One region of the Bacillus sp. LL01 genome, then DNA from elsewhere that is predicted to be linked to it. Evidence: riboswitches for the same ligand, from Rfam matches in the RefSeq annotation. Region 1 holds a riboswitch; the other holds the start of a gene.
The links. Region 1 has a riboswitch for lysine ahead of AB685_RS18345 (aspartate kinase). Riboswitches for the same ligand answer to the same signal wherever they lie in the genome.

Region 1 (7,934 bases):
GGACGTGGTGTGAAATCCACAGATGGATTCGAGCCATTAAAAGAATTGGCGGATGTTCTTGGAGCGGCGGTCGGTGCTTCCCGTGGTGCGTGTGACGCAGACTATTGCGATTACTCCTTACAAATCGGTCAAACAGGTAAAGTGGTAACTCCTGACCTTTACATTGCATGCGGTATATCCGGAGCCATTCAGCATCTAGCTGGTATGTCCAACTCCAAAGTAATCGTTGCGATCAATAAAGATCCGGAAGCAAACATTTTCAAAGTAGCTGACTATGGTATCGTCGGTGACCTATTTGAAGTAGTACCGATGCTTACGGCTGAATTCAAGAAGCTGTTGGTGACAAACTAAGGTATCTTTTACAGACAGCCAGGCGCTTTTGGGTGCTTGGCTGTTTTGGTGTGTTGAATAAGGGATAACGTAGCTGGTGATTGGAGCAAAAGGCGAAGACTCCAGCGGGGGAGAACGACAATCTTGAGACCCCCAAGCGCAGCGAGGAGGCTCAAGGTCGCCCCCCGGAAAGCGAAGCCATTTGCGGAAATTACCAGCGGTGTTTTATGTATCTCCCCTATTAAATAAAAACCCTGAAATTGGGTAAACCTATAACGAAGCAAATAATTAGCGTCACTATGTGGTAAATGCTATACTTTAGCTATAGTAAAACTCTGAAAGATTTTCCATCTGTCAGAGAACACATTAACAGCATATATTGTTAACTGTGAGATAAAAGGCTTAGGAGGAATTTATTATGGCAATTACAAATGCAACTGACCAAAACTTTACACAAGAAACTAGCGACGGTCTAGTTTTAGCTGATTTCTGGGCTCCATGGTGCGGACCTTGTAAAATGATCGCTCCAGTTCTTGAGGAACTAGATCAAGATATGGGCGACAAAGTAAAAATAGTAAAAGTTGATGTGGATGAGAACCAAGAAACTGCCGGTAAATTCGGCGTTATGAGCATCCCGACTTTACTTGTTATCAAAAACGGTGAAGTAGTAGACAAAGCAGTAGGTTTCCAACCGAAAGAAGCTTTGGCTGAACTATTAAACAAGCACGCTTAATGCGTTTTTGCTGAAAGCCTGGTCCTTTGACCGGGCTTTTTGTTTTTTGGGCCAGATGTAGAATTGCTGAGGGACTTTTATCAAGAAACCTGAGAATATATCGAGAAAACTTTGGATATATCAATAAAATTGGAAATATATCGAGAAAACTCGGGATATATCAAGAAAACAGGGATCTCACAAACAATCCACCTCCACCGGGAATACGATCCTGCAAGCACCCACTTCAACTACCCTAAAACCTACAAATGGAACATACGTACGAAACAAGGTATAATGGAAACGTACATAAAATCTTTGGTTGGGAGGAAGAACCATTGAACGAATCATTAAAAGAAAAATTAGCTATCTTGCCCGACCAACCGGGATGCTATCTGATGAAAGATCGCCAAGGAACCATTATCTATGTTGGAAAGGCGAAGGTGCTGAAAAATCGAGTCCGTTCTTATTTTACCGGAAGCCATGACGGTAAAACGCTAAGGCTCGTAAATGAGATAGTTGATTTTGAATATATTGTTACGTCATCAAATATCGAAGCACTGATACTTGAGCTGAATCTAATTAAAAAACATAACCCAAAATATAATGTCATGTTGAAAGATGACAAGCGTTATCCCTTCATCAAAATAACAGCGGAGAAGCACCCACGTCTTCTGATAACGCGTAAAGTCCAGAAGGATAAAGGAAAATACTTCGGTCCATACCCGAATGTCCAGGCTGCAAATGAAACAAAAAAACTGCTCGATCGGGTCTATCCCCTCAGAAAGTGTATGACACTGCCTGACCGTGTCTGCCTTTACTATCACATGGGACAATGTCTGGCTCCTTGTGTGGAACATGTATCGGAAGAAACGAACAAGGAAATGGTCGATGGAATTGTACGGTTCCTGAACGGTGGTTATAAGGAAGTCAAAAGTGAACTAACCGAAAAGATGATGAAAGCATCAGAGAACCTAGAGTTTGAAAGGGCACAGGAATTCAGGGATCAGATCATCAATATCGAAGCGACGATGGAAAAACAGAAAATGGAGATGAACGACTTCGTCGACCGAGATGTATTTGGATACGCCTTCGACAAAGGGTGGATGTGCGTTCAGGTCTTTTTCATCCGTCAGGGGAAACTGATTGAGCGTGACGTGTCCCTATTCCCTATTTACAACGAGGCGGAAGAGGATTTCCTCACGTTCCTCGGGCAGTTCTATTCCAAGCAGAATCACTTTGTTCCAAAAGAAGTGATGCTTCCGAGTAAGATCGACCTGCCCGTTGCACAACAGCTTCTTCAAACCAATGTGCTACAGCCACAACGGGGGAAAAAGAAGCAGCTTGTGGACTTGGCTAACAAGAATGCAAAGGTCGCGTTAGGAGAGAAATTTTCTCTGATAGAGCGGGATGAAAGCAGGACCATCAAAGCGGTCGAAAACCTCGGAGAGATTCTTGGCATCATAACCCCTCACCGTATCGAGGCGTTTGATAACTCCAATATCCAGGGGACTGATCCGGTTTCTGCCATGGTGGTCTTCATTGATGGCAAACCGGAAAAGAGGGAGTATCGAAAGTATAAAACAAAAAGTGTCCAAGGTCCTGATGACTATGAATCCATGAGGGAAGTGGTCAGAAGACGGTACACCCGAGTGCTTAAGGAATCGCTGCCACTGCCTGACCTGATAGTCATTGATGGTGCAAAGGGCCATATGAGTGCAGTAAGGGATGTTCTTGAAAATGAACTGGATTTGTTTATCCCGATCGTCGGACTTGCTAAAGACGACAAACATAGAACAAGCAACCTCCTTGCAGGGGAGGATGCGGTGATCGTACCGCTAGAAAGAACGAGTCAGGAGTTCTACTTGCTCCAACGGATACAGGATGAGGTTCATAGATTCGCGATAACGTTCCACCGTCAGATCAGAAGTAAAAGTGTTTTCCAATCCATACTGGATGAAATCACAGGCGTCGGTGCAACAAGGAAAAAAGCATTGATGAAGCACTTCGGTTCCGTTGCAAAGATGAAAGAGGCGACTGTGGAAGAAATACAGGCTGCAAAAATACCTAAGGCGATAGCTGAAGAAATTTTTAAAAAACTTCGTGAATAGGTGTTGTAAGGATTCTTATTGTCTGATATAATCACTATTAATTTCATAATGTGCCACTTCAAATCGATGAAGTGATGATAGAGGTGCGAACTTCAAAAGTATGTAATCGGAGAAGATAGAGCTTCCGAGATGATTACGGAAAGGGGAGGATCGCCGAAGTAAAAAAAAGTCTCTTTTTCTTTTTTTTACTGGTTCTGCGTTTAAGAAATGTAGGACTGTCAGGTTGTCTTTGTGCTGCCTGGAGAGCTATCTCACCGCGTGAACGGATTCTTAATTTGACCAATCACAGCAATGAGACATTAGCTCATTGCTGTTTTTTTATATCCTCACAATGCTGCTATGGCAAAATGCGTACTGAGAGCTATCTAACATTATGATGAAATTAATCAATGAAAAGGGAATGGTGCACATGTCAACGATTGTTGTACAAAAATTCGGAGGAACATCAGTGGGCTCTGTGGAAAGAATTCAGCACGTGGCACGTCGGGTCATCAGTGAAGTGGAAAACGGACATAAAGTGGTGGTCGTGGTTTCGGCTATGGGAAAAACGACAGATGAGTTGTTAAAATTAGCGAATGCGATTAATCCGCATCCAAGCAAACGGGACATGGATATGCTTCTGACAACTGGCGAGCAGATTACGATCTCTTTGCTTGCAATGGCATTGCAGGTAAGAGGGCATGAAGCAGTTTCCCTAACAGGCTGGCAGGCGGGAATCCGGACAGAGCCGGTACATGGAAACGCAAGAATCACTCATATTGAAACAGGCTTTCTAAAAAGCCATTTGGATTCAGGAAAAATCGTCATCGTTGCCGGTTTCCAAGGGATTACGGCTAACAACGAAATCACAACACTTGGACGCGGTGGGTCGGATACTACTGCGGTAGCATTGGCTGCTGCACTAAGCGCGAAGAAGTGCGACATTTATACAGATGTTACTGGTGTTTACACAACAGACCCACGTTTTGTAAAAGAAGCCAGAAAGCTTGCTGCTATTGCATATGATGAAATGTTAGAACTGGCAAACCTAGGAGCAGGTGTACTCCACCCGCGCGCGGTAGAATTTGCAAAAAATTATGGAGTGCAGCTTGTTGTGCGATCCAGTATGGAAGAGGAAGAAGGAACGATTATTGAGGAGGAAGTATCCATGGAAAAAAATCTAGTTGTCAGAGGAATTGCATTCGAAGACCAAATCACCCGTATCACCGTTTGTGGACTGCCAAATGAGCTACATACATTATCCACAATCTTTACAACACTGGCTCAGCACAGCTTGAACGTCGATATCATCATCCAAACAAGTATGGATAAAGATACAACTAATATTTCTTTCTCTGTCAAAACAGTGGACGTGAAAGATACTATTGAAGTATTGGAACAGCACCAAGGCCGTTTAGGGTTTACAGCCATCGAGCAGGAAAGCGGTCTGGCGAAAGTATCCATCGTGGGCTCTGGTATGGTTTCCAATCCTGGGGTAGCAGCCGAAATGTTCCAGGTGCTTGCTACAGAAGGAATCCATGTGAAAATGGTGAGCACTTCTGAGATCAAAGTTTCCACAGTAGTCGATGTTGCCGAGATGGTTCGTGCGGTGGAGGCGTTGCATGTGGCATTTAAGCTAGGCGAAGAGTCTGTTGAGAGAGTATTAAGCTAAGAGAATAGTAGTTTTGTTTGTGAAGTGCCCTTTTCTAAGTGAAGAGGGTGCTTTTATGTGGGGTGTGGGGAGTGCTAGTGCGCATTTACTTTCCGTTAGATAGAAATACGAGCCGAACTGACCAACATACGAGCCGAACTGACCAACATACGAGCCTAACTCATTAAGATTCTTTCCGTTAAAAGAATATACGAGCCGAACTCACCAAAATACGAGCCGTCCGACAAAAAAACACAAAATCCCCCATCCCCCTCCCCTAAGTACATCCCACACTACTCCCAAAATCCCCTAAAAAAAGCCGACCACCCCAACAGGGCAATCGGACATCAACTATTATCAAATTAGCAAGCGGGAAAATTAACCATCATTAGGTTGCCACCCGTAAGGTAGTCAGAAGCCAAGCCCGCACGAATCCACCTGGAAGTGCACTCGGTAGCTTGCTGCCCGCTAACCACCCTGGAGGCAGCAACAAAATGACATCACTTATCCCACTGTACTGTAATTGTAATCTCTTTTCGTTTTTTCTGCTCTTCAATCGCTTCTGCAGTTTTCCCTTTTTGACGTTGTATCTGTTCGGCTAGGAATCCTGCTTCAAGTTGGAAGGTTGCGTCTTTGTTTAGCTCTAGACGGCGCTGAACCATTTCACCGCGAATGAGGTATTTTACCTCATATTTGCTCTGTTCTATCAGTTCAAGCTCTCCCCACCCAGCTTCTCTGAAGAACTGGACAATTTCCTCTTGGATATCAATAGTGAATTTGCGTGCCAGCTGTTTTCCAGCCCAGTAGATGATCTGGGTGTGGTCTTTCCCCAATAGATTAGGAAGGAGCATGTCACGAATCAATTCGTACCCAAAGATAGGGACTTGGATTTGTGTGTCGATCACTTGTTGTTGGTTATTTGATTCTGTCATTTAATTCCCCTCTTTCTCTATGTTCATTATATACCATCCTGGCCCTTTAATAAATGTAACGTATGGAGGATTTTATTCTACTAATATATTTTTATATTTTTCTGATAATTGAATTGTTATTTAGAGTTTTTTTAAAAGTTCAATTTTTGTTCGCGTTTTCTTGACGCTACACATATAGGGGAGTAAAATAAATATGTCACATATTTGTCGATATATCTGCAAAGGCTTTCATTTTATTGAAAGTTTCAAAAACGAGATGGGGAGTTCCATGATTTTCTACTATAATAGATAGTGAAAAGCAGAACTTACAAAACATCTAATCTATTTTCTTATCTGAAAAAGGGGGTTAAGTGATGGCAACAGAACGTGAATTTTTACTTCGTAGACTCCACTCATTACTAGGAGTCATTCCTGTTGGTCTCTTCTTGATTCAGCATTTGGTTATAAACCACTTTGCTACAAAAGGACCAGAATCTTTTAACAAAGCGGCACACTTTATGGAGAGCCTGCCGTTCCGTTATGCGCTAGAAATTTTTGTAATCTTTCTTCCGATCCTTTTCCATGCTATCTATGGCTTATATATTGCTTTTACAGCAAAAAACAATGTAAGCAACTATGGATTTGTTCGTAACTGGATGTTTATGCTTCAGCGCTTTACAGGAATCGTTACATTAATTTTTATCGTATGGCATGTATGGGAAACGAGAATTGCAGCAGCACTTGGAGCGGACGTTAACTACAACATGATGGCAGACATCTTGTCTAGCCCGTTTATGTTCTGGTTCTACATTGTTGGTGTAGTTGCAACAATCTTCCATTTTGCAAATGGACTTTGGTCTTTCTGTGTAAGCTGGGGAATTACAGTAACTCCTCGTTCTCAACTTATTGCAACCTACGTAACTATCGGTATTTTCTTTGCATTGTCTTTCGTAGGGGTACGTGCAATCCTAGCATTCGTCTAATTAGCAACTATTAAGGAGTGAGTTACATATGAGTAAAAAAGTTATCGTGGTCGGCGGTGGATTAGCAGGCTTGATGGCAACCATCAAAGTCGCTGAAGCCGGTGTACCAGTTGATCTATTTTCATTAGTACCGGTTAAACGTTCTCACTCAGTTTGTGCCCAGGGTGGAATAAACGGGGCAGTAAACACTAAAGGAGAAGGGGATTCTCCTTGGGAACACTTTGACGATTCCGTATATGGTGGAGATTTCTTAGCAAACCAGCCACCTGTTAAAGCGATGTGTGATGCGGCGCCAGGAATCATCCATCTATTGGACCGTATGGGAGTTATGTTCAATCGTACTCCAGAGGGATTATTGGACTTCCGACGCTTTGGTGGAACGCAGCATCACCGTACAGCATTCGCTGGTGCAACAACAGGTCAACAGTTATTATACGCATTGGACGAGCAGGTTCGCCGCTTTGAAGTTTCCGGTCTTGTTACAAAGTATGAAGGTTGGGAATTCTTAGGTTCTGTTATCGACGACGAGGGCATCTGCCGCGGGGTTGTCGCACAAAACCTTACTAGCATGGAAATCGTATCATTCCCTGCAGACGCAGTTATCATGGCGACTGGTGGTCCTGGTATTATTTTCGGTAAATCTACAAACTCTGTCATCAATACTGGTTCAGCAGCATCGATCGTATATCAGCAAGGTGCCTACTATGCGAATGGTGAGTTCATCCAGATTCACCCGACAGCAATACCTGGAGATGATAAGCTTCGTCTTATGAGTGAATCTGCTCGTGGTGAAGGTGGACGTGTTTGGACATATAAAGACGGTAAGCCGTGGTACTTCCTTGAGGAAAAATACCCAGCTTACGGAAACCTGGTTCCTCGTGATATCGCAACTCGTGAGATTTTTGACGTGTGTGTTAACCAGAAACTTGGTGTTAACGGTGAGAACATGGTGTATTTGGATCTTTCCCATAAGGATCCAAAAGAATTGGATGTCAAACTTGGTGGAATCATCGAAATCTATGAAAAATTCATGGGTGACGATCCACGTAAAGTACCAATGAAAATCTTCCCTGCTGTTCATTATTCCATGGGTGGAATCTGGGTGGATTATGACCAGATGACAAACATTCCTGGACTATTTGCTGCAGGTGAATGTGATTATTCTCAGCATGGTGCGAACCGTCTTGGAGCCAACTCCCTACTATCCGCAATCTACGGTGGTATGGTTGCAGGTCCAAAAGCGGTAGAATACATGAA
Region 2 (7,934 bases), on a different contig from region 1:
CTAAAAACTATCTTAAAGAGATGAATGGTTTCTAGCTGTGGATTGGAGCAAATAGCATAGACTCCTACGGGGGAGTAGCGACAATCTTGAGACCCCGTAACAAGTGAGGAGGCTCAAGGTCGCCCCGTGGAAAGCGGAGCTATTTGCGGAAAGGAACAGCGGCGGTTAACCAAACAACTAATGATTTTTAGCTTAAAGAAGAACCAGGTGGTTTTTGCCTGGTTTTTGCCTGGTTTTTCTTATCTACTTCCATCTGCGGTCCATTAACAACATCTATCCAACTAAATCTTTTGGATCATCTTCAGTAGGAATTTCATCTTTGAGTTTTTCCAAATGATCATTTATCTTCAGACTGGAATAAATGAACCCCGCAGCAATCAATGCACCAAACACCCAGCCATTCACTTTCATGAAAAATAAGATCCTGTCATATCCCTGCACACCATATACACCAATCAGATAGAATTTCAAACCGGCAGCTACAAGTCCTCGCAAGGCAAAAATGCCTGTAATGATATAAAATGCAGGAAGAATCGATTTTTGACGATAAAGCTTGAGGCTGTCCTCTCGCTTATGCCCCTGCAGATAGGCGATGTCAACTCCAAAATAGAGTGCCAACGGTCTTTTCACTAGCATTGTTCCCAATATGAACAATCCGAAGCCTGCAGACACATAAACCGAGTTCTGAAGCATAGTAAAGGCGTCACCTGAGAGAATATCAACTAGGGTACTAATGAAAAGGGAAACCATAATAAACATGCCTGTGACATTGAACTGTCTTTCAACCGCAAACCGGATAATGGTATAGACAAATCCAGGGGCTGTGGAGAGGAGGATCGCATAATAATCCCCTAAAGGCTCTTGTCCGAATTTCCAGATCAGATAAGGTAATGCCAGATAAAATATTAGATCGAATACAACGATTTTGTTTTTCATAGCGCCTCCGAAAAAGATTAATAGTATATTTATCATACCAATTACTCCCATAATCCGCACTACAAACATGAGATATTCCCAGCAGTTATGATAAAATGTAAAAAATGAGGTGAAACGAATGATTTATATTGGTGTGACAGGCTGGGGAGATCATGATTCGTTATATACTGCGGGAGTGGCACCAAGAAATAAGCTGAAGGAATACGGAGCACATTTTCCTGTTGTGGAGGTGGATGCTTCCTTTTACGCTGTACAGCCGAAACAGAACGTCGAGAAATGGGTGGGGGATACCCCTGACAGCTTTGCCTTTATTGTGAAAGCCTATCAGGGAATGACCGGACATCAGCGTGGGGAGATTCCATTTGACTCCAAAGAAGTGATGTTTGCGGCTTTTCGGGAATCCATCGTGCCATATGAAAAGGCCGGAAAATTGGCAATGGTCCTGTTTCAGTTTCCACCATGGTTTGAATGTAAAAAGGAGAATGTCGACTATTTAAGATGGTGCAAGGAACAGATGGGCGACACGAAGGTAGCGCTCGAGTTCCGTAATCAGACCTGGTTTTTGCCTGCGTATCATGACAGGACGATCACCTTTATGGAAAAGGAAGGCTGGATACATAGCATCTGTGATGAACCGCAAGCTGGCACAGGCTCTATTCCGACCGTCTTGCACCCGACAGATCCCGACAACACCCTAGTGCGCCTGCACGGTCGTAACGTACATGGCTGGACTAAGCCTGCATCAGGGAAGGACTGGCGGGAGGTCCGATATCTGTATGATTACAACCAGACGGAACTACTGGAATGGAAAGGGAATCTGGAGAAACTGACCTCCTTATCCAAGAATGTTTATATGCTATTTAACAATAATTCTGGTGGTCATGCTTCCGGAAATGCAAAGCAGATGATCGATATGCTGGGAATAGAATATACAGGCTTGGCCCCAAGGCAACTGGATTTATTTTAAGTGTAGGCTCCTGTTAAACACCGCTGTTGATTTCCGCGCAAGGCTTCGCTTTCCGCGGGGCTGACGAGAGCCTCCTCGGCAAGCCTGCGGGGTCTCCACCAAGCGCTACCTCCCGCCGGAGTCTACGCCTTTCGCTCCAATCACCAGCTAGAATAATTAAAACTCAACAGCATCCTATAAAAGAAGTCTAAGTGTTAAATATAGAGGAGAGAGTATGCTTGGAACAGATTAGAATCTTACATACAAACGATATTCATAGTCATTTTGATGCCTATCCGAAACTTGCCACCTTTTTAAAGGAACAACAGGCTTCCGACGTACCTGCTGCTCTTGTCGACATTGGTGATAATATGGACCGTTTCCATCCTATAACCGAAGCTACAGGTGGAAAGGCCAATACGAGACTGCTGAACAAGCTCCAATATGACTTTGTCACTTTTGGCAATAATGAAGGGATAACCCTTGACTATCAAGGTTTATCGGAACTCTATGATAAGGCGGAATTTTCTGTTTTGGCAGCTAACCTATTTGAAGAGAATGGTGACTATCCACAATGGGCAAAGCCATATGAAGTGAAAGAAATGGATGGTATCAAGGTCGCTTTTATCGGGGTGACCGTCTTCTATCAACATTTCTATTCGCTGCTAGGTTGGAAAATAGAAGACCCTTATACTATTTTGGGAAAATATCTTCCTGAATTGAAAAAAGAGGCAGACATTATCGTGGCACTATCTCATCTTGGGATTTCGGATGATGAAGAGCTGGCCAGGAGGTTTCCGGAAATAGACGTTATACTTGGCGGACATACCCATCACGTATTGCCGGATGGAAGACGAATAGGTGATACGCTCATCTGCGGAGCTGGAAAGTACGGACAATACATTGGTCAGGTCGATCTGACGTATGACAAGGTAGCAAAGTCACTTGTGAAATCAACCGCAAAGCTCCATAAGCTGGAACTCTATGAGCCGGATAAGGAGTATGTAGAGTTGATTAAAGGAATGCAGTTATCAGCAGAACAGACTCTGAATAAAAGAATCGGAAAGATAGAGCGACCTCTACCGGTAGAATGGTTTGCTCCTTCCATTTTTCCTGACATTCTCGCTGGAAAGTTGAGAGAATGGTGTCACGCTGACATAGGAATGGTCAATGCTGGGGTACTGCTGGACGGTCTGGAAGCAGGGGATGTGACACTTGAGATGTTGCATCGTATCTGTCCGCATCCAATTAATCCATGCAGAGTTACGCTGACAGGTGAGGAGCTTAGAGAGGTCGTTCAACAGGCTCTTCACCCTGAAATGGAGCAGTTGCGGATTAAAGGCCTTGGCTTTCGAGGAGAGGTAATGGGCCGAATGGCATTCAACGGTGTCCGGTTTGACCAGGAGCCTATTTCAGATGGCTCGGTGCAAATCACCGCGATATATGTAGGCGGCAGACATCTAAAATCTTCGGATACAGTAACAGTCGGAACGATTGATATGTTCACATTTGGAAGAATGTATCCAAGCATCATCCGTGCAAAAGAAAAGAAATTCTTTTTACCAGAACTGCTTCGGGATGTGCTGGCACATTCATTTTCGGGGGATTAACCTATTTTTCACACCCTTTCCATTACCACACCATAAATTGATATGGGAAGGGAGCGTGACAATTATCTATGATTGAAATGACACCAATTACAATCGAAGGCCATACGTTTACTGCGATTACGGTAAGGTTACCAAAAACCAATTTTCTGGCTGTTACAAGTGACAAGGGCTATATCATGTGTGGTGCGCTGGATGTCGGCTTGTTGAATGCCAAGCTGAAGGACCGGAAAATCATTGCAGGGCGTGCAGTTGGAGTGCGCACCATCGAGCAATTAATAGAGGCCCCTTTGGAATCCATTACGTATGAGGCGGAAAATATAGGTATTACTGTAGGAATGGCAGGAAAGGATGCATTATTAAAAATGCTGTAATGAAAAAAAGGATGGGATGTGCTTGTTTGCAGGACTTGTCCTATTATATATTCCGGTGATTTGACTTTCGTTAGTTGCGCCGGTACCGCACGGGAAATACCATCGTTAGGTTGTGTAGACGGTGGTATTTTTGTGGTTCTCTAATCACCCCCGAAAAAATTCTTCAAAACTTTTTTTAAAATTACCAAGCTTTATTAATAAATTTTTACTATAATAGGAAATATATAGATTTTGTCGAAATGTGAAGATAGGAGAAATTATGAGACTATTACCTACAAGATCAATGAAACCGGGAATGGTATTAGCCAGATCGATTTACAATGATTCCGGCAGGGTACTGTTGAGCGCAGGTATTTCTGTCACTTCACGAATGATTTCACGCCTGCAACAATTGAATATAACTTATGTATATATAGAAGACCCCCGCACAAGCGGCATGCAAGTGCCAACAATCATCTCTGATAAAGCCCGCAAAGAGGCGGTAAAAACCATCACAGACACTTTCAAATCGGTGGAGCATGAAAAGTCTCTAAGTAAATGGTTTGTAATGGACAAGTCATCCAAGAGCTTAAAGTCACTAATTCAGCATCTTCTTACAGATATGAAATCCAATGATGAAGTGTCAGCATTATTGACGGATGTATATGTGCACGATAATTATGTATTTACCCATTCGTTAAATGTAACGCTGTATGCACTCTCCATTGGATTGAAGCTCGGATTGTCGCAGAAAGATCTAGAAATATTGGGGCTAGGCGGTATCCTTCATGATATAGGGAAGATGCTGATTCCGAATGAGATACTTTTCAAGCCTGGAAAACTTTCAAGCGATGAATTTGCTGAAATGAAGAGACATGCAACCTATGGCTATGATATTCTTCGCAACATGCAGTCTATTCCGTTGCTGGTCGCACACTGCGCTTTCCAGCATCATGAGCGCCTGAATGGGAGCGGCTATCCTCGTGGGATAAAGTCAGATGACATCCACCTGTTCGGAAAAATACTCGCCGTAGCGGATGTTTTCGATGCCGTGACGTCGCACAGAATCTACCGGAGTGCCATGCTCCCTCACGAAGGCCTCGAAATATTATACGCGGGGTCGGGTACATTGTATGAGCCGGAAATTATCGAAGCATTCCGCAAATCAGTAGCCATCTATCCATACGGATTAATGGTCACATTTAATGACGGAAGAAAAGGACTTGTCGTCGGACAGAACAAGGATCTGACGGAGCGACCTATAATCAGGGTGGTAGAAGAAGAAGGCGAAGAATTGGAAACGCCATACGATATTAATTTGAAAGACCATTTGAATTTAGCGATTGTAGACTGCGACTCGCTTGAAAAAATAGCGGCAGTCAGCTAGTAGGAAATACTCTCAAAGAAAAGAAATATATTTCCTTTGTCCTATATGAGGATATATGTTATAGTAATTTCATAAAATAATATACTTCCCTTATCATACGATGAGGTAGAGGCTGCATAGCATAAGAGTAGTACTACTGGAGGGTGACACCTAAGATGGTAGAAGAAAGGATGCTGTGCCGAAGCAATATAAGCTGTCAAACTTATATTGCTGGGGTTATCTTGAATAAGGATAACACTGCCATTATGACCGGTACGGACGGTTCAATAATGGAGGGCTACTGATCGGGTGGAGGATAACACATTACATAGGTAATGATAGTTATTTTCTATCATTACCTTTATTTTGTTCTCTTTCAGCGCCTTCCATTGTTGTAAACCGTTTGAACTGGTCAAACATATTACAGCTTAATGGGGGTTTTTTGTTATGGAAGGAACTATTTATTCATTAATTCCTCCAGTGCTTGCGATCTTGATGGTCATTTTGACCAGGAGAGTATTGCTGTCACTTGGAGTAGGTATTTTGGCTGCAGCACTTATGTTGGCAGATTTCAATCCGCTGACAATGGTAATGTTGATCTGGGATACGGTAGTAGGGCTTTTTTATTCAGTAGAAGATAAAGAGCTTAATCTTTGGAACATTTTCATCCTGCTATTTTTACTATTATTAGGGATTATTACTGCATTCATCTCTATCACAGGAGGAAGTCGTGCATTCGGTGAATGGGCGCTTCAACGTGTCAAAACAAGAAGAGGCTCCAAACTGTTAACAACTGTATTAGGATTGATCATATTCATTGATGATTATTTCAACAGTTTGGCGGTTGGTCAGATCAGCAGACCACTTACAGATCGTCACAAAGTATCTCGTGCTAAACTCGCTTATCTGATTGATTCCACGTCAGCACCGATTTGTGTAGTTTCTCCAATCTCAAGCTGGGGTGCTTATATCATCGGAATCATCGGTGGAATTCTAACGACGCACAGTGTAACAAATGTATCTGCTTTTAGCGCATTCATTCAAATGATACCTATGAATCTATACGTATTCTCTGCCATTATCATGGTGTTCCTGGTTAGTTATTTCAATGTGAACTTCGGTGCGATGAAACAACATGAAATGCGTGCCATGACTACCGGAGAAGTAGTGGATACTTCAAAAGAAGTACCTGGAGAATTGGATGATGATCTGCCGACAAGTACGAAAGGAAAAGTCGGAAATCTTGTATGGCCGATTGTTTCCCTTGTAGTCGGTGTTGTAAGTGCAATGATTTGGACTGGTTACACTGCAACAGAAGGTGAAGTATCCCTTCTTGCCATCTTTGAAAATACAGATCCATCTGCTGCATTATTCTATGGTGGTATCTTCGCACTTATCGTAACGTTCATCCTGTTCTTCCTGCAGGTTTCAAAAGGTGGAGTGGAAGGAAATGTTGCGGGTAGAGGGATTAAGGCGGGAGTAAAAGCAATGATGCCTGCCATCTATATTCTACTTTTTGCTTGGACGATTACCGGATTGATTGATTCCTTGGATACAGGAGGATATTTGGCAGGAGTAGTGGAAAATTCCAATATGAACATTGCGTTTTTACCTGTTATCATCTTTATTATTGCGGGGATAACCGCTTTTGCAACTGGTACTTCATGGGGAACGTTCGCCCTGCTATTACCTATTGCCGGACAAATTTCCGCAGCAACGGATATCGATATGCTGTTGCCTGCCTTGGCAGCTGTTCTAGCTGGAGCGGTATTTGGAGATCACTGTTCTCCGATCTCAGACACAACCATTCTATCTTCAACTGGTGCAGGGTGTAATCATATTGATCACGTTCTTACACAGTTGCCATATGCATTAATCAGCGCAGTTGTAGCAATCGTAGGTTATATTGTTTTAGGTCTTACTGGAAGTACCTTACTCGGACTTTTAGTAGTTTTTGTCGCTTTCATTTTTATCGGGTTTGGGTTTAAAGCACTGAAAATGGCAGAATAAGCTAATATTACTTTTTAAATAAAACAAAAAACACCTCCTTTTTATCTACTTGTATTAAAGTGATAAAGAGTGAGGTGTTTTTTTTCAGAAATAAAAAATGAATAAAAATTCATAAAGAAACGCTTATATAGAAGGTGGTTCGGCAAAATAGCCAAAAAGTTCAGAATAAATATACAATGTAGAGTATTGTCACATGTTGTCGATTAATATAATCGAAAAGTTTGTTTTGACATAGTCATAAAGTCTAGTTATACTATGTATAAATTATATTAAATAATCAGAAAAAATTAAACATTTGGACTCTTTCATCTATTTTCTGGTAATTATTAAGAGTCTAAGTAGGGGGAGAAAGAGAATGGAAAATCGACCGCAATGGGGGACAAGAGCAGGATTTATATTGGCAGCGGTTGGATCGGCCATCGGGTTAGGGAACATTTGGCGATTTCCGGCAACTGCTTATGAAAATGGAGGAGGGGCATTCTTCGTACCATATTTATTCGCCCTTCTGACAGCAGGTATTCCATTATTGATCCTTGAATTTACTATGGGTCATAAGTACCGCGGGTCTGCACCACTGTCTTATGCAAGAATGAACAAAAAGTATGAATGGCTTGGCTGGTGGCAAGTTGGTATCGCATTCGTAATTTCTACTTATTATGCCGTCATCATCGCTTGGGCCATGTCCTACTCCGTGTTCTCATTGAATCTCAAATGGG

Region 2: linked by a shared signal. The riboswitch ahead of AB685_RS07140 (Na+/H+ antiporter NhaC family protein) and the one ahead of AB685_RS18345 (aspartate kinase) in region 1 are both predicted to bind lysine.

The regions. Positions count from the first base shown of each region.
Region 1 is NZ_LFEL01000007.1:21,228-29,161, reverse strand. It holds gene AB685_RS18360 (electron transfer flavoprotein subunit alpha/FixB family protein) at 1-351, shown strand, start outside; gene trxA (thioredoxin) at 749-1,063, shown strand; gene uvrC (excinuclease ABC subunit UvrC) at 1,381-3,153, shown strand; lysine riboswitch at 3,224-3,410, shown strand; gene AB685_RS18345 (aspartate kinase) at 3,563-4,804, shown strand; gene AB685_RS18340 (YslB family protein) at 5,284-5,715, opposite strand; gene AB685_RS18335 (succinate dehydrogenase cytochrome b558 subunit) at 6,069-6,677, shown strand; gene sdhA (succinate dehydrogenase flavoprotein subunit) at 6,706-7,934, shown strand, end outside.
Region 2 is NZ_LFEL01000002.1:119,949-127,882, reverse strand. It holds gene AB685_RS07165 (VC0807 family protein) at 274-972, opposite strand; gene AB685_RS07160 (DUF72 domain-containing protein) at 1,055-1,903, shown strand; gene AB685_RS07155 (bifunctional UDP-sugar hydrolase/5'-nucleotidase) at 2,122-3,492, shown strand; gene AB685_RS07150 (DUF1805 domain-containing protein) at 3,561-3,863, shown strand; gene AB685_RS07145 (HD-GYP domain-containing protein) at 4,123-5,229, shown strand; lysine riboswitch at 5,328-5,517, shown strand; gene AB685_RS07140 (Na+/H+ antiporter NhaC family protein) at 5,656-7,218, shown strand; gene AB685_RS07135 (sodium-dependent transporter) at 7,574-7,934, shown strand, end outside.